Linked DNA regions of Thalassoroseus pseudoceratinae. The protein of the gene in region 1 interacts with the protein of each later gene in a pairwise test. Links are inferred from orthologs where the notes say so. Each region holds a gene or a part of one and is shown on either strand. Other genes may lie near its edges.

Evidence for each region.
Region 2: the proteins of G6R38_RS25405 (region 1) and G6R38_RS09345 interact in binary tests that used the Escherichia coli proteins (3 or more experiments, as listed by UniProt). The link is inferred for Thalassoroseus pseudoceratinae from one-to-one orthologs.

The regions. Positions count from the first base shown.
Region 1 is NZ_JAALXT010000009.1:743-8,136, forward strand. Bases 1,876-4,849 are described here. They hold G6R38_RS25405 (peptidoglycan D,D-transpeptidase FtsI family protein), read right to left. Parts: upstream 4,279-4,849; coding sequence 2,473-4,278; downstream 1,876-2,472. Other genes in these bases: G6R38_RS25400 (DUF6677 family protein), read right to left, coding at 1,876-2,231; G6R38_RS25410 (hypothetical protein), read right to left, coding at 4,232-4,558. Outside these bases: G6R38_RS25390 (MFS transporter), read right to left, coding at 1-931; G6R38_RS25395 (hypothetical protein), read right to left, coding at 1,056-1,265; more of G6R38_RS25400, read right to left, coding at 1,341-1,875. UniProt on the Escherichia coli protein: Essential cell division protein that catalyzes cross-linking of the peptidoglycan cell wall at the division septum. Required for localization of FtsN.
Region 2 is NZ_JAALXT010000002.1:982,188-999,137, reverse strand. What follows is about bases 14,054-16,950. They hold G6R38_RS09345 (FtsW/RodA/SpoVE family cell cycle protein), read right to left. Parts: upstream 16,098-16,950; coding sequence 15,009-16,097; downstream 14,054-15,008. Other genes in these bases: mraY (phospho-N-acetylmuramoyl-pentapeptide-transferase), read right to left, coding at 16,380-16,950; G6R38_RS09350 (amidohydrolase family protein), read right to left, coding at 14,054-15,016. In the rest of the region: G6R38_RS09410 (tetratricopeptide repeat protein), read left to right, coding at 1-472; G6R38_RS09405 (Gfo/Idh/MocA family protein), read left to right, coding at 746-2,053; G6R38_RS09400 (sulfatase family protein), read left to right, coding at 2,116-3,558; G6R38_RS09395 (DUF1592 domain-containing protein), read left to right, coding at 3,949-5,592; G6R38_RS09390 (DUF1552 domain-containing protein), read left to right, coding at 5,643-7,031; G6R38_RS09385 (ArsR/SmtB family transcription factor), read right to left, coding at 7,151-7,582; G6R38_RS09380 (ABC transporter ATP-binding protein), read right to left, coding at 7,634-8,329; G6R38_RS09375 (ABC transporter permease), read right to left, coding at 8,332-9,549; G6R38_RS09370 (hypothetical protein), read right to left, coding at 9,570-10,400; G6R38_RS09365 (SDR family oxidoreductase), read left to right, coding at 10,779-11,516; G6R38_RS09360 (creatininase family protein), read right to left, coding at 11,645-12,412; G6R38_RS09355 (sodium:solute symporter family transporter), read right to left, coding at 12,409-13,926; more of G6R38_RS09350, read right to left, coding at 13,991-14,053.

The DNA.
Region 1 (7,394 bases):
ACGTTCCGATTTTGGTCACACCGAAGCTCACCCGATCCTTGGACATTGCCGCCGCGGAAACACAGCCAAGGCAGATTCCTAACCCGATTGTCGCCACCATCAAGCTTGTTCGTGTATCCGACCAGCCAAGGTGAGCTTTTCCGAGCGTATTTGCGGTCTGCTGCGTGAGTCCACCGAGAAACCAGAACACGGATGAAATCAGAAGCACTCCGAGAAGCTGACGGTCGCTCCCGATCATTCGCCAAACGTCTTTGGTGACGATCCAGGCGGACCAATCGAATTGCAATTCCGGCTTGGCGATTGGTGTTTTTCGCAGGAACAACGAAGAAACGGTTCCCACAACTGCGATGCCGACGCAGTAAATCGTGCCAAGCCAAACCGCGTCGCCGTACCAGTCTTTCAGGAATCCGGCCAAGGCAGCACCGAAGATGATTGCCAGAAACGTCGTCATTTGAATGACGCCATTGGCGTGCGGCAAATCTCGATTGCGGAACATTTCCGGAAGAATGCCATACTTCGAAGGACCGAAGAACGCGCTTTGTGTTCCCATGAGGAACAACACTACGAACAGCAACGGGACCCGGAGTTCCGGCCAGTATTGCCCGATCATCAACGCCGCCCCGCCGAGCGACATGATGACAACTTCCGCCACCTTGCTGGAAACAATGATGCTGTACTTGCTGACACGGTCCGAAAGGAACCCCGCAACCCCCGAAAACAGCACAAATGGCAAGGAAAATAATGCGGTCGCGTAGCCTTGAAGACTTCCGCCGCCGGAATTCACCGTGGCGGTGACGCAGATCAGCAATACAAGCTGTTTGAAAAGATTGTCGTTGAAGGCCCCGAGAAACTGTGTAACGAGCACACCATAAAACGCACGGTCTCGCGATAGCGGAGGAATCGAATCCGCCCCTTGAGCTTCCGATGGCATCGAAGATCCTTCGCCCGAGATTTGGGCTATGTCGCGGTCTGTTGTATCTGTTTTCAGCGAGTCAAATCGTGAGTTTTCCGTCGTTGTCCAGAATGTCAATCATTGGTGACCGAGGAAATTTGATCTATAACCCCAGCGACAGCACCCAAAGAATGGCGAAAACCACCCCCATAAAAAGGAAAATGGTCAGGAACAACCGTACCGAGCGTTGAATGATCGCGGCTGGCAATTCCACGCGACTGGCGCTGTAAACCAAGCTGATCATTGCGGCCAACGGAACCAAATGCCAAGAGATATTGAGGTTCGCGAAAATCGGCATGAGGTTGTCAAACATGATCGCACTCGATAGCAAGTTCTGGCGTCGAAAGTTCGGTGATCAACAGTGAAGTCGGTGCCGTTTTTTGGGCGATCAGGCTGTGGGAGCAGTGTTGGGCTCGGATGCAGAGAGGTCTTCCGGCTGCTTCGCGGAATCATCCTCGGCATCTGGTTTTTCGTCGCCGTATCCATAGGCAGGACCGGCGAAGGCATCCCACACCGCGAGAATGTTGAGCAGTCCCGCAATCCAGGTGTAAACCAAGGCCAACTCGTACCCTTTCCCCCGCAACCCATGGAGACGCTCGATTTGCTGCTCGGTGGCTGGCATACCGACTCGGTTGAACAGACTTCGGGGCACAACGCCGTTCAAACTTCCACTTGAGGGTCCCGAATCGCTTTTCAGAATGTCGATTTCGAGTCCGCGGGCATCATCGCCAGCATATGGAGGGCCAATCAAAAAGCCGCCCTGTAATTCCAACTCGACCGGTTTGACCTCCCCATCAGGAAACAAACCATCACCAGAGAACACCCCGGAGACTTCCGGACCATATTCCGTCTGACGTGTATTCAGTCGGATGCGTCCGGCGACGGCCAATCCTTCGGATGGCACGATGTCGTAAGCAATGCCCTTGAAGTCGGACACCAATTCACCGTCCAATTGCCGGCTCGTTTGGTTCGACTCCGATTGGAACCGTTTTGTTTGCAGAAACGCGAACGTCGCTGGAGTTCCAATTCCCAGATGCGTGAGAAAACCCCAGTTGCGTTGCCAGTGGAGTCCGTGACCGTCGCCACCTGAAATCTGGTGGGTATGCAACGCGGACCAACCAGACTTCTGCATGCCATACAGGAACATGCCCCAGATACAAACGGCATACAAGACCGCTTTAAAAATCCGTCCTTGGTAGAGATGTCCCGCACCTGGCAAGAAATACGCCAAAATGGCGGCTAATGCGGGATTTTTGAGGGGTACGCGAGGGTCGGCCATCGTGCCTCGATCTCTAGCAATCGTTCTCTCGGACCGATCCCGTCGACACCGTCTGCTCTATCAAAGTACAAACGATTCAAGTTTCTGGAGTCGGAACAGATGCGGAACGAATTCGTTTTGGAATTGCGAATTGTTTGCTTCACCAATATCAATATTGGCAACGCCGAGAGTATAGGGCGAGTTACAAAGCGATGTCAACGTGTGTGAATTCTGCACACGGTCCCGAGACCACGCGGGAAATTCACAACCGATCGTCTCGGGAAGAAATCTTGCCGGGCACGCGTCGGTGGATCAACGTTTGTCTTAGCAACTTGGCGGCAGCAGGAGCGGCCACGGTGCCTCCATAGTGGTTTGGCCCACCGGTCGGTTCATCGACGACGACTAACACGATGACCTGTGGATCGTCCGCCGGAGCCCCACATACAAACGACGCAACATGATAACGGGAAGAAATCTTTCCTGTCTGCGGATCCGGTTTCTGAGCAGTCCCGGTTTTGCCGAAGACGGAGTACCCCTCCAATTGGCCATTGCGACCGGTTCCCCTAGTGATCACTTCCCGCATGGGGCCTTGCACGAGCCAGGTAGTTGTATCGCGGCTGGCCACGGCTGATGCCACTTGCGAGGAAACGACGGACTCGGAAGGGGATTGCCGATCATCGAACAGGGCATCCGTGTCCGCGAGAACGATCTTAGGAGCTAGCAATTGTCCGCCGTTCGCCAGCGCGGCATGAGCCGTGATCAGCTGCAACGGAGTGACCGCGATCTCATGGCCCATCGGCACGGACCCCGTGGAATAGTGATTCCACTGCTCCACTGGCCGGACTAGCCCATCAACTTCGCCGGGCAATTCGATGCCCGTTTTCCGACCGAACCCCCAATTCATCACCGACGCATGAAGCCCCGCATTCGTTAGCCGCTCGCCGACTTTCGCCATGCCGATATTGCTCGACTTCACCAAAACATCCGTGACGGAAAGTTCGCCGTAGGAATGATGATCGTGCAGAATTCGCCGCCCCATCCGGTAGGCACCATGTTCGCAATGGAGAGTCTCGTCACGCTGAAGCACGCCATCGTCAATCGCGGACGCCACCAAGAAAGGTTTCAGAGTCGACCCTGGCTCGTACATCGACGCAATCGCATTGTTCCGCCAGGCGCGGTTCACTGCTCCACGCGGATTGTTCAAGTCAAATCCCGGACGTGATGCCATCGCCAAGACTTCACCGTTTCGGGGGTCCATAACGATCGCGGATGCACCTCGCGGGTTCCATTTCTCGACGATTTGGTCAAGTTCCCGCTCCGCGTAAAGTTGAATCACCGCATCCAGCGTGAGTACAACCGTTCGGCCATGTTTTGGTGCCGACACGACTTCCTCGCGGACTTGAACCACTTTCCCCCGTGCATCTCGAGTGAGCTGTCGCGTGCCGTCGTGACCTCGCAGGATGTCGTCGAAGGTCTGCTCGATTCCACCGCGGCCAATCCCATCGATGTTCCGAAGCCCAACCACATGCGACGCCAATTGCCCCTGCGGATACTTGCGAAGGTATTCGTCACGAAACCCAAAAGTCCCACGTGGCAATTTCAACTCGACGATGGATTGTAATTGCGATTCCGTCAAACGTCGTTTGATCCACAAGAAGCGTTTGTGGCGATACTTCGAGAGCCGCAAGAACAGCATATCGGCATCCATGTTCAAGGCGGCGGCGAGTCGCTGTGCCGTTGGCCATGGGGCGGTGAGTCGATGCGGATCGACAAAAAGGCTTTTTGCGGTGACCGTTGTTGCGAGCAATCGTCCGTGTCGATCGACGATGTCTCCGGGACGCGCGGAGATGGTAACAGTGCGCGTGTGTTGGCGTTCGGTGATTGCACTGAGCTCGTCACGTTGAATGACTTGCAACTGCACCAAACGACAGGCAAGCACGAGCCATCCGACAGTCATCGCAGCCACAACGAGACGACTCCGCCAGATGAACATCTTCGATGATGCCTGGGAGTCCATCGGCTCAGCGGCGATTGGGCTGTTCGGAATCGATCGTTGGGACTCGTCCACGCCACTCCAATAACGGCATTTTTCGGGGGCCACCGTTCGCAACCCGTTCCGGAGCCCGCACCGGGATTCGACCGGATTCCAAATCTTCGAGCATGTTCGTCGGTGCCCCGAGTTCCTGACTCTTCAACCGCAAGCGGGCGTAGTCTTCGCGAAGGATGTCGGTCCGGTAATGCTGACGGCTGATCTCTCGGTGCAACGAAAGATTCGCCTTTTCCAGTCCCACACCGATCAACGCAATCGAAACGATCAACGTCAAACTACCGACAAATCGAAATACCATAACGCGGAGAACTCATGACAAAATTCGTCGTGCGCCGAATGCTCAAAGTCAAGCAACCGATGCGTTCCAACCTACGACTTTTATCGTCCAATGACTTCCGCGCTGACAACTCGAACTCGGCTGGCATCCTGTGGAAGCTGAAGTTCCGTGCCGACCGTCAATTTATTGGGATCGATTAATCGCTGCCGGTTCAACTGATAGATCTCGGTCCATCGGGAGAATCGGCCCAGATGAGCATGCGCGATGCTTCCCAGCGTGTCTTCTTTACCAACCCGAAAACGGGGCGTGCCGTTTTCGTCCATAAAGAAACCGCTATCCGCTCCCGCGGGGTCGGTATTGAGCACACGTTTGGGAAACAAGTCCGGATTGGCTTGTTCGAGTGCTTCCCGTGTAGGAACCATGACCTTCATGCCCGGACGCATTTTTTTCGGATCGGGGATACGTTCGCGATTGAATCGAGCAAGAGCTGTGAAATACCGCCCAGTGCCGTAAACCCGCTTCGAGATCGACCAATAGTTGTCACGTGGTCGGACTTCATACACATCAATTTCGTCCGCCTTGAACGCTGGCGCATCAGGTTCGAACTTATCGGAAGAACTTGCAGTCGGCACGGGCACCAATTCGGGCTCGTAGTCGTTCGACATCTGCACGGCAGGTGTACCGTCGGCGTTGCCAGCGGCCGGACCGGGCGTATCAATCGCAAATTTGTCAACCGGTTCGGTGGAAGGCTCGTTCGTGAACGGGTTCTCCGTTTTGAATGCGTCTTTGGGCTCCCCCGTATCGCCGGCAGTTTGCTGAATCGGATCGGAAGCCGGTGCCGGCACGTCGATCGGAGCGGGAGCGACAGGAAGTGCTGTCTCGTTACCTGCAGGAGGATCAACCGGGCCAAACAATTCCGCTGTCGCCCGTTCATTCGGAGCGGCTTCGGTACCATAATCTGTAGGACTCGGTACCGCTTCCATTCCCGGTTTGGTTTGATCAAACGGCACGGATTTGGCAAAGGGGACCGGTTCGTCGGTCGAAGGCGTCTCGGTAAATGGAACGGGGGCCGTCGCAGGTTCGTCCACAACGACCGCCTCCTCGATCACCATCGGCTCAGTCACCGCAGTTGGTACGGGTTGCAAGTCAGGCTCGCCCGGTTGGAGCGGAACACCCATAGGCGATTCCACTTCTGCATTGATTGCCGCCGGCGGTGTCGAAGGGTCGCCAGCGAACGGATCGTTCTGGGAAAATGGATCGGGGGCCGTCGCAGTCTCAGCCGCAGTGGTTTTGATGTCGGATGGCGTCGATTCACTGGCGACCGGACTGGCCATCGGTTCGGATGAACCGAACGGTGATTCTGCCTCGAAGACGGCCGGTTCTGATGGTGGTGCGGAAGCAGCGGGTTCGTTGACCGCGACCGTGTTCTCGGGAACTGTCTCTGCGGCCGGCTCAAACGGAACACTTGGTGTCTCCGTGGCGACCTCGGCTACGGATTCGGAAGCAGCAAAGTCCGGTACAGCAGCGGGGTTCGATTCCTCTGGGGCTGGTGATGCAGGAACGTCCGCTGCGGTTTCGACAACCTCAGCCGGCGGTTCCGAGAACACCATGGCCGGCGTCTCCTGCGATTCCGCCGCCGGATCTGGAACCGGGACCGGAACCGTGACAACGTCGTCGGTAGCCATCTCAGGAGCGGCATCACCTGTTGGGGCCGGAGCGAAATCAAAGGGCGCCGCCGGAGGCTCGGTTGCTACTGGTGGAGTCGTTGCGACAGGTGAATTGACCGCCGCAGTGTCGTCTTCTTTGGGCAGCTCCGATGTTTCCGGGGCTGCGGATTCAGTTGTCGGGCCTAAGTCTGGTGGCGTGGCAGCCGGGGCTGCATTGACTTCCTCAGCGGGCATCGTTGCGGTCGCGTCTGAGATCTCGACGGCACCAAACGGATTTTCAGCCGTGAACGGTGCAGACTCCGTCGGGGCAGGGGCGGTCACTTCGATATCGGCTGACGTTTCGGGTAAGGGTTCCGAGGCCGTCACTTTCACACCGGTCCAGTCGGCGTTCGGGGTGTCAACGGGAACCGCTGGTTCAAAATTGAGAGGGTTCTCGGCTGGGCTGTCTGGGACCGGCGCTGGCTCCGCGTTTCCGCCGGGCGAAACCGCCACCGTTGTAGCTTGGGGTTCGACGACTGTCGTCTGCGGTTCGGTGGCTGTCCCGACATCCGAAGCACCAACGTTGGTCTCGACTGCGGGAACTTCGTGACTCGCCTGCTGGATCGGTTGAGGGAACATCGGTTGATCAAACGAGATCGCCGACTTGTCCTGACTTGGAGGTGGCGTGAGTGCTGCTGGCGCCGGTGAACTTGGTTCCGGAGTCACATGCGTGGCGGAGGGTTCTTCACCTGCCGCCAACAGACCGCTGCCCAGGGCTTTGTTCTGTTCAGCCTTGCGATAAAGAACATATCCGAAACCCGCCAACAACACGGTGACACCGAGAAGTCCCAACTTGGTTCCCATCGAGAATCGTTTCGATTTCCGATCGACTCCCCAGTCCATTTCGGACGGTTGTGATGCTGCGGTCGGATTCGGTTGCTCCTGTTGCTGCGGAACAGATCGTGGAGCCGTCACAGCTTGACTTGGTGAAGCTTTGGAACTCGGTACCGGCTTGGACGGCTGTGTCGGAGCCGGTTGTTGGGGATTTGCGTTCGGCCGATATGAATTGAATTGCGATTGTGGCGAAGGTGTTTCTCTTGTCGAAGGAACCGGCTGTGTAGCTGACGCGGACCGTGTGGGAGCGGGCGGTGTCTGTGGGGTTCGGGAAGTCGCGTTTGGAGCGCCGGTTGAATAGGAATTGGGCGTGCTGT
Region 2 (16,950 bases), on another replicon or contig:
CAACGAGCAATTCATTGAAGCCCTGGACGATTACAAAACGGTGCTGGAAAATCCCGAGGAAGCCTCTCGTCATGACTACAGCGCGTGCGGACAAATCTTGGCCGAAATCGGTGAGTTCACAGACGCAATGGGATACATCGAAGAATCGGTGAAGCGGGCGCGAGAATCGCACGATGCAGCAGGCTTGGCCTACAGTCTGAATGGCAAAGGCCGAATCTTGACGGGGTTAGAGCGTTTTGAGGAAGCGGAACAATGCTTCTCCGAATCGCTCGAAGCCAAACCCGAGAACGCTTGGCTACACTTCAATCGCGGCTTGTTCTACCTACAACGAGCCGACACTGAAAAAGCGTCCGCCTGTTTCGAACTTTCGTTGACCGTCGATTCACCGGGACTCCCTCCGAAGAAACGAGACCGAGTGCAAGGTTTCTTGGAGAACCTCCAGAACGGCAGCAACGACGGCGACGCCACCTAGCCTTCCTCACAGTTGACGCTGCGTGAAACGGCGTCGATTGCACGCCATGTTCCTTCCATGTCATCCCCACCGACAATCCGAATTATTGCCAGTGGCGAGTACGATCGCATCGAATAAACCGTTAACATATCATAAGAGTCCGATGATTGGATCAACGTAGAACGTATTACGGTCTTCTGTATCCGTTTTGGACGCGAACAAGCCACTGCTTCCTGACCACCACAAGACACGACGCAATACGATCAACAATCAATTGCCCCAGGAGCGCGACCTATGACCCCACGAACCGATTCAACACGCCGAGAGTTTCTTGTCAAAACGGCAGCCGCATCCGCTGCAGCTTCCATGTTTACAGTGCTTCCGTCCCACGTAATGGGTCGCGAGGGCACTTCGCCGAACGAGAAAATTTCTCTGGGTGTCATCGGCATCGGTCCACGTTGCACATACGACTTGAAGTCGATGCTAAAGTTCTCGGATGTCCGTTGCGTCGCAATTGCTGACGTGCAGGCGAAACGCCGGGATGCTGGCAAGAAATTAGTCGACGGTCACTATCAAAACAGTGACTGTGTTCTATACCGGGACTTTCGCGAGTTGCTGGACCGCAAAGACATCGACGCTGTTCTGATTGCGACAGGGGATCGTTGGCACGCGGCGGCTTCGATCCTCGCGGCCAAAGCCGGCAAAGACGTCTATAGCGAGAAACCGTGCGGCATCACGATTGAAGACTGCCAAGAACTTGCGGACACTATGCATCGTGAGAAGCGCGTGTTCCAAGCCGGTACACAACGCCGGAGCGTACCGAACTTTCAGAAGGCCGTGGAAATGGCTCACTCCGGCCAACTCGGCAAGTTGCATACAATGCATGCATCGATCTATACGCCGGTGCTCGATAACACTTGGCTACCCGCAGAACCGCAACCGCCACGCGACGTTGTCGATTGGAATCTTTGGCTCGGACCGGCGGCATGGCGTCCCTACAACGAGAAGTACGTCAACGGAAAATGGCGTGGACAATGGGATTTCGATTCCGGCGCGCGACTGCTGGATTGGGGCGCGCATACCGTCGACCTGTGTCAATGGGCCAATCAAGCCGATGACACCATGCCCATTGAATACGAACCGACAGAAGAAAACATTATTTGCCGTTATGCGAATGGCGTGAAACTGGTCATCGATTTCCTTGAAGATCCATTTGGGGATCGATCACCGCACTACATAACACGTTTAGGCACCTGCCCTGTGCGTTTCGTGGGCGATGAAGGGTCGGTCGAAACCGGAGACAGCGGCGAAATTGTCGCCAAACCAGAATCGCTCGCCAAAGAGCTTGGCTCCCAATACAAACGCATCCGCGGTTTGGATGTCACAGCTCACTCGCGCGACTTCTTTGACTGCATTCGTACTCGGGAAAAGACAGCGGCAAATGCAGACGTCATGCGGCGATCACACATTGCTAGCCACGCAGCAGCCATTGCCTGGATCCTCGGACGCAAACTCAAACTCGATCCCGTCAAAGAAGAATTCATCAACGACGCCGAAGCAAACCTCTTGCGTTCCCGCGCGGCACGCAACTGGGAGGTCTAGTAGCGTGTTTAAGTGGTTTTGATCACCTGTTTCATGAATTGCCTATCAGCAAGGAAAAACTCGTGGCTCGATTGATGCTTCGAACAACCGTTATCGTTTTTGTGCTGTTCTCTAGCATCAGTCGTGCTTCAGAGCCTCCAAACATCCTGTTGATTACGGCAGATGACCTGGGAACTCAGCTCTCTTGTTACGGCGATCCAATTGCCAAAACGCCTCACATTGATGAGTTGGCAAAGCATTCCGTTCAGTTTCAGACGGCGTATGTGAGTCAGGCTTCCTGTAGTCCGTCGCGTTCGACGATGTTCACCGGATTGTATCCGCATGGAAACGGTCACTATGGACTGGCAAACGCGAATGTCGGTTTTCAACTTCACAAAGAGTTATACAACGATTTGTTGCCGAATGTCCTGAAGCGGGCCGGCTATCGAACTGGCATCATCGGCAAGCTACACGTGAATCCGGAAAAACAATTCCGATTCGATATGCGGCAGCGTGTGGGATTTGGCAGTCGACAGGTCAAGAAGCAAGTCCAATTTGCACGAACTTTCGTGAGTAAATCAGGCGATCAACCTTGGTTTCTCATGTTCAATTTGTTTGATCCGCATGTGGCCCGAGACCGACTAGCAAACGGTGAACGCGGACCACAGTACTTTCCGGACCAAGTTGATGGCCTGCCGAAATCTATCCTAACAGCAGACGATGTTGCAGCATGGCCATGGCAGCAGATTGATACCCCCGCACAACGCAAAAAAATTGCCGGGTATTATAACTGTGTGCATCGGATCGATGCTGCGATTGGAATGCTGAATGACCTGTTGCACGAGACAGACCATTGGAACGACACACTGATCATCTTCTTAGGAGATCACGGACCACCATTCACTCGGGGCAAAACGAGCTGTTATGAAGCGGGACTCCGTGTGCCATTCCTGACTCGTTGGCCAGGGGTTTCACAACCTCATGTCTCTGACCGTTTGGTCGGCAGCATTGACATCTACCCCACGATCCTCGAAGCGGCAGGTATCAAACTGCCACAGCGACTCCATGGTCGCTCGCTCAAACCTGTACTAACACCTTCGAACTCGACTGATTGGCGAAAGACTTTGGTTGCGGAATTCCACTACCATGGCGCATCACCGTTCTTCCCGAGACGAGCGATTACCGATGGTCGGTTCAAATTGATCCACAACATCCGTGCCGGTGAACTATCAGCGTCCCCGTCCGTTGACGGCGACCGAGCAAATGTCATGGCGGAAAAACTCGACCCAAACCATCCCGCTCGTATCGCTATGGAGCGTCTCAAAGAACCACCAGAATGGGAACTATATGATCTTGAGAGTGACCCCATCGAATTTATCAACTTGTCAGATGATCCATCGATGGACAAGGAATTACAGCGTTTGAAAGACGCTCTCAAAACCTGGCAAAAGCAAACGCACGACCCGTTCACGGACCCAGAGTTCCGTAAAACAGTCGAGCAAAAATACCAGCTTTCATCGAACTAGGTTTGATCTCGCTTTGACATTACGGCTAGAGCGTTAGCCCGTATGATTGCTGGTAAACCAGAATTGGTGCACTACGAACATTAGTATCTAGAACGGTATCAATTGAATTCTCGTATGCGAAAATCAACTGCAACTTTCTGCTGCGTCATCGTCGTGTTCATGGCCAAAACGTGTTTTTCACCCAGCACATGCACGGCTGAGAACACCGCAAATGAGACTTTGACTACACAAAAAGCAGAGGCCGAGACGTTCTTCAATAAACGAGTCGTCCCGTTTATCAAGACTTATTGCCTTGATTGTCATCAGAATAGACGACCGACAGAGGCCGGACTGAGTTTTACTCCCGCGCTGAGCACTCCCGGACATGCGGCGTTCAGCGAAAAATGGAAGATGTCTGCCGCCAGGGTGAAAGCTCACGATATGCCGCCAGACGGTTTGGACCAACCGACGGCGGAAGAACGTCAGATGTTCGCAGAGTGGCTGGACAAGATTAAGTATCTCAGCCCCAAAAATCCCGGGCCATTCGTGATTCGACGGCTCACAAAGACGGAATACGGAAATACACTACGCGATCTGTTAGGCGTTGATCCGAACATTGTTGATAGTCTTCCGGATGAGGTAAGCGGCGCAGGATACTTAAATTCACTCTCGCCACTTCAGCTTGAGCAATACCTTTCGATTGCCGATCAAGCACTTGCCGAAGTTTTTGGACCAGACAATCCCCAACCCACAGACCTGCAACTACGACTCTTGGGCGAGCCTCCTGGCAAGGACGATGACACACGAATAGTAACTCAAGAGATCGCCAAGTCACTCGCGAAAAAGGCATACCGTCGTCCGCCAACCGATGCAGAAATCAAAGTCCTAATGGACGTCTACGACCTAGGCCGACGAAACAAACTTGAGCATCAAACTGCCTTGCGATTGATGCTCAAGGCGATGCTTGTTTCTCCTCAGTTTCTCTTCATCACTCCAGCGGATGAGTTTCGCGACGAAGCGACGATTGTTCCGCTCGACGACTACCAACTCGCATCGCGGTTATCGTATCTGCTATGGGCCACGATGCCAGACGATGAGTTGATGGCACTCGCCGATTCCAAGAAACTACATGAGCCAGCCGTCCTCAAGAGCCAAGTCAAACGAATGCTCGACGACCCTCGTTCGCGAGCCCTCTTCGACGGCTTTGGAGCCCAGTGGCTTGGACTTGGCGACTTGAAAACGAAAACGTTCGACCCGGAAAAATTCCCGCAAATGACGAGCGACATGCGTTCGGCGATGTACGACGAAGTGCGTCTGTTCTTCCAAGATATTGTTCGTGAGAATCGCAGCGTCGCGACGTTTCTTGATAGCGACTACACATTTCTCAACGAAGACCTCGCCAAGATCTATGGGTTGCAGGAGTCGATCATCGGACCTGACATGAGAAAGGTTCAACTGGCCGATAAAAACCGTGGTGGCATTCTGGGCATGCCGGGGATTCTTGCCGCGACCTCATTTCCGAATCGCACGAGCCCGGTCATTCGGGGTGTTTGGGTGCTGGAACAGGTCCTCGGCGATCATGTACCGTCGGCTCCCCCCAATGTGCCGGCTCTGGAGAAACAGGATCAAACCTCGGTTGCAGAACTGACACTCCGCGAGCGTACCGAATTACATCGCAAAGATCCGGTCTGTGCGAATTGCCATCGATTGCTCGATCCGATCGGATTTGGTCTCGAAAACTTCGACGCGATCGGCCGATGGAGAAATCAAGACGAACACGGTCATGCGATTGATGCGTCTGGTGAACTTCCCGGTGGAAATCATTTTTCGAGCCCTCACGAATTAAAGGCTATCATCGCGAAACGACTTGATGACTTTTCACGTAATTTCGTTGAGAAGCTGCTAGCCTACGCGTTGTGTCGAAATCTCGTTGGATATGATGAGATAGTTGTCGACGACTTGATGCGTGAGATCGCCGAGGATGACTACCGAATGCAGACACTCATCACGGCAGTCGTCACGAGTTATCCATTTACGCACCGCCAGACCAAGTAGAATCGCTCAAGCTAACTTTAAACTTTCTGTTCGGATAGAAGACTAGACTTATGAGCAAGAATACAATCATTGATCGTCGAACTTGGCTCAAAGGCGCAGGTGCCGCACTTGCCCTTCCAATGTTAGACGCAATGGGCTGGGCTGAGGCTAGCGACAAGAACGCATTCAAACCGCCCGTCCGACTCGGATTTATGTATATGCCACATGGCGTCATCATGGACGAGTTTTGGCCGAAAGATGCGGAGAGCTTCCTTTCGAATCCACCATCAGCGTTAGAGTCCTTACGTCCGGTTCTCGACAAGTGTCTGATGATGAAGGGGATTGCGGGTGTGCCGAACGGTCCTTACCGTGGTGCCCCCCACGCCCTCGAACTTTCGACCTGGCTGACTGCTGCACTGCCAAATCCTGCGAAACGCGATGAGATTAGTATCTCCATCTCCGCCGATCAGATCGCCGCCAACGCATTAGGAGCATTCACCACACTGCCATCCTTGGAACTGGCGACCATGCCGCAAACTTGGAAGGAAAACCAAGCGGGTTTGAATGAGGCCTACTATTCTCACTGTAGCTTTCGCTCACCGACCCAGGCGGTCCCGGCAGAAATCAATCCGCGAAACGTCTTGAACCGCTTGTTCAACACAAAGGAACAAGGCGGTGGAGCAGCATCCACAGGAATCAGTCCTCTAGACCGAAGCATGTTGGATCTTGTGCTAGGCGGAGCGCGGGATCTGAGACGCAACTTAGGGCCAACCGATCAACGAAAACTCGACGAATATCTAGACAGCGTTCGCTCGGTGGAACGACGAATTGCCGCTATTGAACATCGCCAAAAAGAAGCAGCATTGGAAAAAGCGGGTGTTCGTTCCAGTCGTCGTCACGAGTCAGATTCTCCTCCAATTGAGATCAAAATTCCAGAAGGCGACAAACGCAGCGAGTATATGCAGGTCATGTGTGATCTCAACGTTCTCGCATTTCAGACCGATACCACACGCGTTTGCACCTATATCGGTTCCACTCCGAATGGAGCGTCCTACCCGGAACTGGGCTTCACCGACAAACACCATTCGACAACGCATCACAATAACCAGCCCGAGAAGGTCAACAAGGTCGCAGCCATCACGGCATTCAACATCGAGCAGTTTGCCTATATGGTGAAGAAGATGGCCAGCTTGCGGGAAGGTGATGGCACGTTGCTGGACAACTGCATTATGATGTGGGGTTCCGGTCTCGAAGATGGCGACCGACACACTCGTGCGAACTTACCGTTCATCCTGGCTGGAAGTGGGGGCGGTGCTATCAAAACGGGTCAGTTCCTGCCCGACGTGAAGGGCAATCAAGGTGACTTACTTACCACCATCTTAACTTGCATCGGGATCCCACTGGACCGCCCAATCGGAATCGCCAACAAACAAATCACAGAGATGACCGCGAACACCTAGGGAATTAGGGAAGACTCTCTTTGAGTATCCGTATTCGCCCGACCGACGCTGGGTTGTCTCATGTAGAGACGACAGCTGTCGGTCGCTGTGACCGCTAGTTGACAATCCACAGAATCAATCTACGAACAGCAATGTCCATCTTGATCCAATGCGTCTGCACGCGACTCATCGACCTGAAGTTCCGGAATTTCCTCGGAGCACAGTTCAAGACACTTTAGCAACTGTTCATGAACCGCAGACACTGGTTTCGCCAGCGAGTAGTGGGTCCATTGACCTTCTTTTCGCCCCACGACCAATCCCGCGTTGCGTAGACGAGACAACTGCTGAGAAACCCGTGGCTGCGGCAACCTCAAGACGCTGACTAAATCGCCGACGCAGGTCTCGCCACGTAACAACAAGTGCAACACTCGCAATCGCGTACGGTCCGAGAATGCCTGGAACAGTTCTGGTATCGTGTTATCGGGAGGGTCAATCGACGACGTGCTAACGGGTGCTCGATTACGAGAGACCTTGCGATCAGATCTTGAATGAGTCTTGGTGTTGTTAGCCATGCCGACCTCTGGCGTTATGCGTCCGTCGTCGATTAACCTTGCCCGCAAATGTTATGCGATTCGTGATGTCGCTGTCGATAGCAACTCACCCACGAGCCGCCCTTCAGTGAGGCGGACCATCCGTTTCGCACGCTTCGCAGCATTGGGGTCGTGAGTAACCATGACGATCGTACGGCCTTCTTCGTTGAACTCCTCGAAGAAGCCAATCACCTGCGAAGCCGTCTCCGGATCGAGGTTGCCTGTTGGCTCATCAGCGAGTATGACCGCGGGATCATTGGAAAGCATGCGGGCGAGTGCGACCCGCTGTTGCTGCCCCACGCTCAACTCAGTCGGTTTGTGATGCATGCGATCGCCTAGTCCAACTCGGCGTAGTAATTCTTCAGCCCGCGAGTGTTGCTCAGACTTCGGTACAGATGCCAAGAACATCGGTATTTGCACATTTTCCAAAGCCGTCAGATACGGCACTAGATTGAAGGTTTGGAATACATAACCGATGTATTGCTGACGCAGCTCAGCTCGTTGGTCCGCCGTACGATCATAGACCGAATGACCATCGAGTGTAATGCGCCCTGAAGTCGGCGATAGCATCCCCCCCAGCATCAATAGGAGTGTGCTTTTGCCACTCCCACTAGGACCAACCAGTGATACGAAGTCCCCTCGCTCAATCTCAATCGAAGCATCGATAAGCCCAGGGACTTTCTGCTTCCGAAGCGTGTAGTTCTTGCTGACATGTTCCATGCTCAACATGGCTAAATCTCCCGAAAGGTTGTGACAGGGTCGAGCATAGCAGCCCGTCGAGCTGGAATGTAACTAGCGACCAGAGCAACGCCCACGGAAATTGCAATTGCCCACAGGGAAAGCATTGGCATTGGCAGCACAGGGACACCGGCAAGCTTTGGCCCTAGAGTGACGGCTAACATAGTGCCGATAACAAAGCCTCCCACACCACCTGCAAATCCCAAGACTAAGGCTTTGGCAAGGAACAATCGTTGAATGAGTCGCGACTGTGCTCCCATTGCCATGAGAGTGCCAATTTCTCGACGACGCTCCGAGACATTCGCAAACATAAAGTTTGCAATACCCGCCCCGCCAACAACGACAATAATCGCGACAAATATCAGTGAAAGCCGCTCCATCATGTGATGGACTTTGACCTGAGTATCAACGACTTGCTTGATAGTCACCACCTTCGCGTCGGGGAGCAACTCATTCACCCCCTCGACGAGCCCGGCAGAAATCTCCTTGCAACAACCAACAACTTCAATGCAATTGACAACTGGCCCTTGGCCCGTCAGGTCCTGTACTTGGTGTAGATGAGCAAAAATTCGTGAGTCATCAACAGTGCCAGTTTCTGGCAAAACAGCAATGACCTTGAACGACTCGCCGAGAAGTTCGACACTCTCCCCTTCCATCAATTGTTGGGTCTCAGCCAGGTCAGAACCAACCAAGATCTCGTCCTTGGCAAGATCTTTGATGACTCGATTCCGCACAAGATCTTTCCGGTCTTCCTGAGCGTTTTCGGTCTCCAACTCCAACGCCCCACAGCCAATAGGACGTGAAAAAATCCCCGCACCTGCCCAAGCCGCCTTGGCCTGGAATTCACTCTTCGGCAGTATGCCTGTCAGCGGATACTTGCGCCCGTGTAGCTCAACGGGAACACAGAGTTTTGGTGAGAGATTATCGACTCCTTGCAACTCTGATAACGTCAGCCGCATGACATACTCTTCAGGAATCACTTCCTGATGCATGTCAGCGGCATAGTAGTCCTGAAGTGAAACGGATTTCGGCAAAATCAATACGTTTGCGCCGAGGCGATCGAGTTCAACCGCGACCGCTTTTTCGGAATAGAAAGTAATATTCTGAATAGCAACAACGGTGGTGATGCCCAGCAGGATTCCCACAACGATCGTGAGCATCTGGCCTTTGCGTTCAAATAATTCGCGCCACACTAGAGTGCGAAGATTCATAATGTGAACTCCTTCTCGTGTTATTTCCGTTGAGGTGGGCACTGACCACCAGGACAACCGCCCTCCGGTCCACAAGTTCCGCCGGGACAGCAGCCTTGCATAGCCGCCTCGATTGTTTTGATCAACTGCGTAGCCGTGACAGCACCTGTCATCTTGCCAATCGGATGCCCTGCCGGTGAGACTAACACCGCCACCGCCTCGTTTGAGTTCGGTTTGACTTGAAGGCTCGCTAGAAACGCATGCTCACGGACATCGGCGGGATCAATTTCGATTACCTCGGTGGCAGCGCCAAAACGCCTGTCAGCTTTGATGCCAATCGCAGCCTGCTTCAGGGAGTCGCGATGTGCAGTCACTGAATTGTACACGCAAATCAACGAAAGTTTCTTCTGCTGCATAGCTTTGAGACATGCAGCGGTCCCCGCACTGACGAGCCCCTCGTGAAGTTGTTCTCGCGACGCCTTAAGAAACCATGCTTTGGTGACCGCACCATTCGGCGCTACCGCAATAATGAGTGGCAACGGCGCCCGTTCCACATCAAATCGTTTCACCGTTTCCAACTCATGCGGGTCGGTCACACGGACACTAACCGTGTTCACCCGTAACTTCATCCTCGAAGTCGCTTGCTGAAGATTGGTTCCCATTCGTTGAGTGGCGTCGTCATTGTTTCGCCAAAATAGGACATAGGTGAAACACCCTTCTTCGGCTGAGGTTGCCAGCATACTCAACGCGGGACTTCCAGAGGCGCCCTGCGAATCTTCGGCCTTGTGATTCGCGTGGACACCAGCATACATCGCATGGACTATGCAGATCACCAAGATCCTCACTTTGCCGTTGAAAAACCTGTTAGCCATCTCAGACTCCTTCCAAGAGCAACGAAAACTGTGCCCACCTACACACTAAACAAACGATCGTCGTGCAAGGTCCAATTCCGGGTCGCTCAAAGAAAGACGATCTTCCCCAGCGACTACGGAATTCCAGCCACAACATCGAATCTCATTTCCCGACCGACATTGATGGGTGCGAGCGAACTATATCGCATATTCGACCATACGCATATACGAATTTAGTATGAGTCCGAGAATCTCACGATCCGCGTCGGCTGCTCACACCGATTGAGCGTGCAGATCAGATGACGATCACCTAAGATGGCGACTTCCAACAAGATATGGTTTCCTCGTCAACTGCCAGATCATTCACTGGGTACTCTCATCGGTGAAAAGGCTGAACGTATGACTGCAACGACTAAGACGGCAATCGTAACGGGTGGCTCAGGTGCAATTGGCAGCGAAATTTGCCGACGTCTTGCGTCGGACGGATTCAATGTCGTTGTCCATTACAGCACGGACCAACGTTCTGCCGAATCCGTTGTCGCTGACATCGAGTCTGCGGGCGGCACTGCATTTTCAATGGACGCGGATGTTCGCCAGGAGTCGGAGGTCACACAACTATTTGCCGAAGCGATTCAACGGTTTGGTGGTGTCGACGTGGTGGTCGTGAACGCAGGAACGATCACGAGCGGCCCAATTGCCGAATGCACCATGCAGGATTTTGATCAGGTTCACGCAGTCAACTCGCGTGGTGCCTTTCTAACGATTCGCGAAGCAGCGCGACACGTGCGAGACGACGGCCGGATCCTATTCGTTTCATCGCAGCTTGCGGAACGGCCTCGCCTCGGTACGGGCATCTACTCTGCGACGAAAGCCGCCATCGATGCCATGTTAGTTTCACTCTCCAAAGAAGTTGGCAATCGTGGGATTGCCGTCAATAGTATCCGCCCTGGTGCGACTAGCCCAGGTATGGTCGATCAGCGTACCGAAGCCGAAAAACAAGAGTTTGCTGACCTATCGGCATTTGACCGACTCGGAACACCAACCGATATCGCAGCTGTTGCTTCGTTCTTGGCTAGCAGTGAGGGCGGCTGGATAACTGGTCAACAGATCCGAGCTGATGGCGGGATGTCCAATTAGTTGCATTCGACGAGCCGCGTGACTCCAGACGATCAGAGTCCTAGCAGAGCGCCCGCCGATTTCGTTCGCTACGGAAACCTATCACAGCGGGCCGGTGCTTCAGTCATTCGCGATCGACAATGTTGGTATTAGGATACGAAATCTTTGTAACTGTCACCAAGCGGTTGAGAGAGTAAGGATTGAATCGTCGCTTCGAGGTTGGTGACGATGGCTTGAAACAGTTTTTCGCCGGTCTCGGCGGTTGCGAGATCCGGGCGTCCAGTGAAACCGGCTTGCGTCCGTTGAGTCATATCGCGGCTCACAAAGATGTCTCCAACTTCGCTCGGTACGAGTTCGCCTGCGTTGCTACAGAACTGTTTGTCAACAAGTTCCGGCCGAACATGAAGCATCAACGCAGTTTCAAACTCACAAGCATGACCGACGAACTTGTGATCACCTTTCAAGAGTTGCTCGCGTTCGGCGACGGCAACATCCCAGTAACTTCCAGCTGCGATGACTGCGTTCTGGTACATTGGCTGCAACTTCCTGGCGGCGACTCGCATCGGATCCACGTTGCCACCATGCCCGTTCAAAAACAGAACCCGCGTGAACCCGTCATCGAGCAGAGACACGGCGATGTCGCAAAGCACCGTAATATGCGTGTCTAAATCGGCATCTAATGTCGCACCAAACCGCAGGTGATGGGAACTTGCTCCGAGCCAAACAGTGGGTGTAACTAACACCTGTGAGGGCAGTTCTTGCTCCGCCGCTTCAGCAACCGCCGTACAAAGAACCGTATCGGTGCCCACAGGCATATGTGGACCGTGCTGCTCGACAGCAGCAATCGGCACGATGACGAGGGTTTCTTGACGATCAACTTTCGCAAGTTGAGTCGCGGTCATTTCCATGTACTTCATGAGTTGTCCATCTTTCTTTTGAGAATATCAAGGTATGTGTATCGTGTTTGTGGAGCGGTCCCAAACAGGCTAAGGAAGTATCCCAAGAACATCGCCATCCCAAACCCGACAGGCCAATACCACACGGAATACCAGTCTTGTGTGTACATCAAGACCAAGGTCAAGATCGTTGAAACGATGACACTCAACAATACTCCTCGCGTGGTTGTACGACGCGAGAACAATGCTAATAAGAAGATCGCAAGCAACGGCCCGCCAAATGCGGCAGTCAGTTTCTTGCCGACATCAAACACGTCGTCGCCAAGTGTTTCGACATAGCAGGCCAGTGCGATTGCGAGACCACCAATGAGTACAATCAAGCCACGGATGAATCGAACTTCTCCACGTTCATTTGTCGGCCGCCAATGGGGGACAAGACGATCACGAAAGTCCACGATCAAAGCCGTTGTCACTGAATGCACACCGGAGTCAATACTCGACATAATTGCTGCCATCAATGCTGCGAGGAACAACCCCGCCAATCCTGCAGGAAAATGGAGTTGGACAAACTCCGGCAAGGCTCGATCGGCCAGAGTCTCGTCCGCAGCCATAGCTTCGGCAAGAGATCCGCTTGCAAGATCGGTTGGGTTCTGCGCGTAGTACGCAAATAGACCGACGCCAATCATTAGTAGACCCGGTAGCACAATCCACATTGCAGCCAAGTTCAAGGCTGCTCCCCATTGCGATGTTCGTTCGTTCTTAGACGACAAATACCGTTGCACCGCAACTTGATCGACCCCAAACGCAGATAGCCCTTCCAAAAACACGCCGATGAGTATTGCCCAGCTACCGTGCTTGAGTGTCAGCGACGGGGAGAAATCGACGACTAGGTTTTTTCGGTTCGCGAAGTAAGTGTCGAACAACTGACTAGGACCGAAACCTGTCAACTCCATGACGAGACCTAGAGTCAGTAGGATTGTCACTGCGAAAACGACAAACTGTAGGACGTCAGTCCACATGACAGCCCGCAATCCACCGAGCATGGTGTAGCCGATGGACACAAGACCGAGCACGATAATCACCGCCGTCTGTGGCACTTCCATCACGCTGGAAACGACGACTGATGCGGCATAGGTTGCCGACGCCATCCAGCCAATTCGCAGAAAGATGAACAGTCCGCTTGCGAGTGTGCGAACCGAAACATGATACCGCATTTCCAAGTATTCGTAGGCCGTCTCGACTCCCAAACGAGAGTACACAGGGATGAACACCCAGACCACAATCGGAGTCATAAATGTAAAGGCCACGAGTGACAGGCCGATACGCAGACTATCCCCAAATGCTGCCGAGGGATAGAAGACAAAACTATTCGAGGAAAACAGCGTTGCCATCACACTCAACCCAACCGGGATCCAGCCCATCGAGTGGCCGGCTAGGAAGAATTCTTGTCGCGATTGGTTACGCCCGAAAACAAACCCCAGGCCAAGCATCAAAACGAGATACCCAGCCACAGTCACAAAATCGAGTGGATGCACGAGACCCTACAAGGAAGAAGTCAAAGATATGGATGAGACGATCGTTACGAGTCAACAACGGCTGCTAAACTCGGCCTGGACGATCTACCCATTTGTAGGCCGCCTTCGCATTGACTGAGAAGAACTTGCGAAGTGCCGAATCACCTTTCTCTGTGGCGTACTCGAACACAAGTCGCTGTAACGTCTCGTAACTTGCTGCCCGTTCGGACACCGGCCAATTACTGCCGTAAATCACACGATCGCTTCCAAACGCATTCCAAACAACATCGATATAGGGACGATAGAAATCTAAGTCCGACGGTGGAGCAGCCTTCGTCCTTCGAGTAGCACCTTCGACGAGTGCAGAGATTTTGCAATATACATTTGGATGCTTCGCCGCCGCACGAATTCCATCTCGCCATTCTTTCGGTGGCGGCGAATTCGTGATTGCAACGTTGCCGATGTGATTCTGCACGATCCGCAAATCCGAGAGCTTACCGGCCAGTTCTGCGACGACAGCGGGCGTTTCCGGTCCGCCGTTGACGTCGAGCGCCAAATCGTGATCTGCTAGTAACCGAAGATCGTTCAAATTGCCGTTCGATAAGAGGTTCTTCAACAGCTTCACCGAAATGCGAATCCCACGAAACAGTCGGTTTGCTGCGAACCGTTTTAGATGCTTCGCAAAGTCGGCTTCGCCCGGCGTTAGGTTTCCGACAATGCCGACGATAAAAGGATCATCCTTGGCAAGATCGAGTAGCCAAGCGTTGTCTTCAACCCAAGGGCTTGCCTCGACAATGACCGTACCCGTGACCGGCCGGAAGGTCTTCAACTCCTTCAGATGCCGAGGCAGAACCGTTCGATAGAGCGATGATTTCTTCGGCGGCCACGGAACGCCCTCCGTCCGAGTCGGATCATAGAAATGCGTATGGCAATCGATGATTTCGAGTTGCGATTCTCGATCAGCGGCGGTCACGATTCCGGAACGGACTCCGCCGAGAATGGCGGCGCTCCCGAGCAGAACTTGTCGGCGTGTGAGTTGCGAGGTTTTCATATCGGCCAGAATAGATGGATATCCAACAAGATTCCAGCAACCCGCAAGTTCTCTAGCCATCTGCTGATGATTTGGTCAGGCTGAGAATCAATCCAACGGAGATAAAACTGACCAACAGATTGCTACCACCGTAACTCACAAGTGGATGAGCAATCCCCTTCGGTGGAACCATGGCGGTCACAACAGCAACGTTTATTGCAGCCTGCAACACAAGCTGGGCGATGAGAGTCTTACCAGCAATCGCGGAAAAACTGTGAGGTTCGCACCGTTCCAGCAGGCGAAACCCGGTCAGCAGAACACCCAGCCAGACGGCAACCAATCCCAACGTACCAACGAGACCAAGCTCCTCCCCAACCACCGCAATCACGAAATCCGTGTTTGCCTCAGGCAGAAAACTCAGCTTCTGCCAACCATTGCCGATCCCGACGCCATCAACCCCGCCCGCCCCCAATGTCATGAGAGACTGTTTCAGTTGATACGGTGCGGAATCGAAATCCGTCCAAGCTCCGATGAACCCGCGGATCCGTTCAAGCTGATACGGCCTCAGCCCCACTCCAAAGCCCAGCACAAGCCCACCAAACACGCAGCCAAATATGAAGTTTCTCAGAGGCCATCCTGCGAAGAACAAGCACAACGACCCGCTAGCCATCAGGAATGCGGCGGTCCCCAAGTCCGGTTCGACCAGCACAAGTCCACCAACTAGACCGATTGGCAACAAGAAAGGTAACGTTCCCCAAAGCCAATGCCGCATCATCTGTGTCCGCGTCGTTGCCAGAGAGGCCAGCAAGAGAGGAAGCGTAATCTTCGCAAACTCCGATGGTTGCAACGAAATACCACCAGCCCGTAGCCAACGTCTAGCTCCATTGACTCGGACACTAAAACCAGGAACCAAAACCGCGACTAGCAACAAGACTGTCCCTGCGAACATCCACGGAGCCAGTTGTCTCAATCGACTCGCAGGAATGCACGAACACCCTAGGGCGGCAATGCCCCCCAGTAGAACGAACACGGCATGACGGGACAAATAGATTTGATCGGCTTCCGTCGGCCATGACGTGACGCTCGCACTGTGGACCATCAATAAGCCACAGCTTGCGAGAACTGCAATCAGTGAAAGAAACAGGCTTCGAGTCGCGTCCATAACAGATCTAAACACGTCGCCAGACGAGTTCGAGAGCTCACCGACATACAACTAAGACGAGATGATCACCAAAGCTGAACGAACGTCAGCAAATTGAAGGGATCAACATCCGATTCCATTTTCATAAAAGGGCGAAGCCGGCGAGACTAGCAATCAGCTAGCCAAGCCGGCTTCTATTCCCTCTCTCCCTAACGACACATCAAATTTCATTGAGATCAGTCGCCACGACTCGAGAACCTTGCGAATCGATCGATTCTCGTGGCAGCATGGCACTTCATTATCCTATCGAATCAACAAGGTACCAATCCCGACAACAACAAGGACTGCGGACGCAATCCAAAACCTGATCACGATTCGAGTTTCAGGATCGCCTCGAAACAAATAGTGATTGTGTAATGGACTACAGAGTATGATTCGTTGACCAGTGAGCTTATAGCATCCGACTTGCAGAATCACACTCATCGCTTCTACAACGAAGACACCTCCGCAGATGACAAGCAGAACTTCCTGACGTGCGACCACCGCTGCAAACGCGAGGAGTGAACCGATTGATAGGGATCCCGTATCCCCCATAAAAACCTGCGCGGGATGACAATTGAACCACAAGAATCCAAGCAACCCGCCCAACATCGAACTCATGAGCACGGCAACCTCACCGCCCCCACTCACATAAGGGACAGTCAGGCGATTCGCGAAGAATTGGTTGCCCGCAATGAATGTCAGACCGACAAACGTTGTCGCCACACAGATCATGCAGCCACTAGCAAGACCATCTAACCCATCTGTCAAATTGACTGCATTCGAAACGCTGACGGTCACGAATGCCGCCCAAACGACCAGACCGATTCCGAGT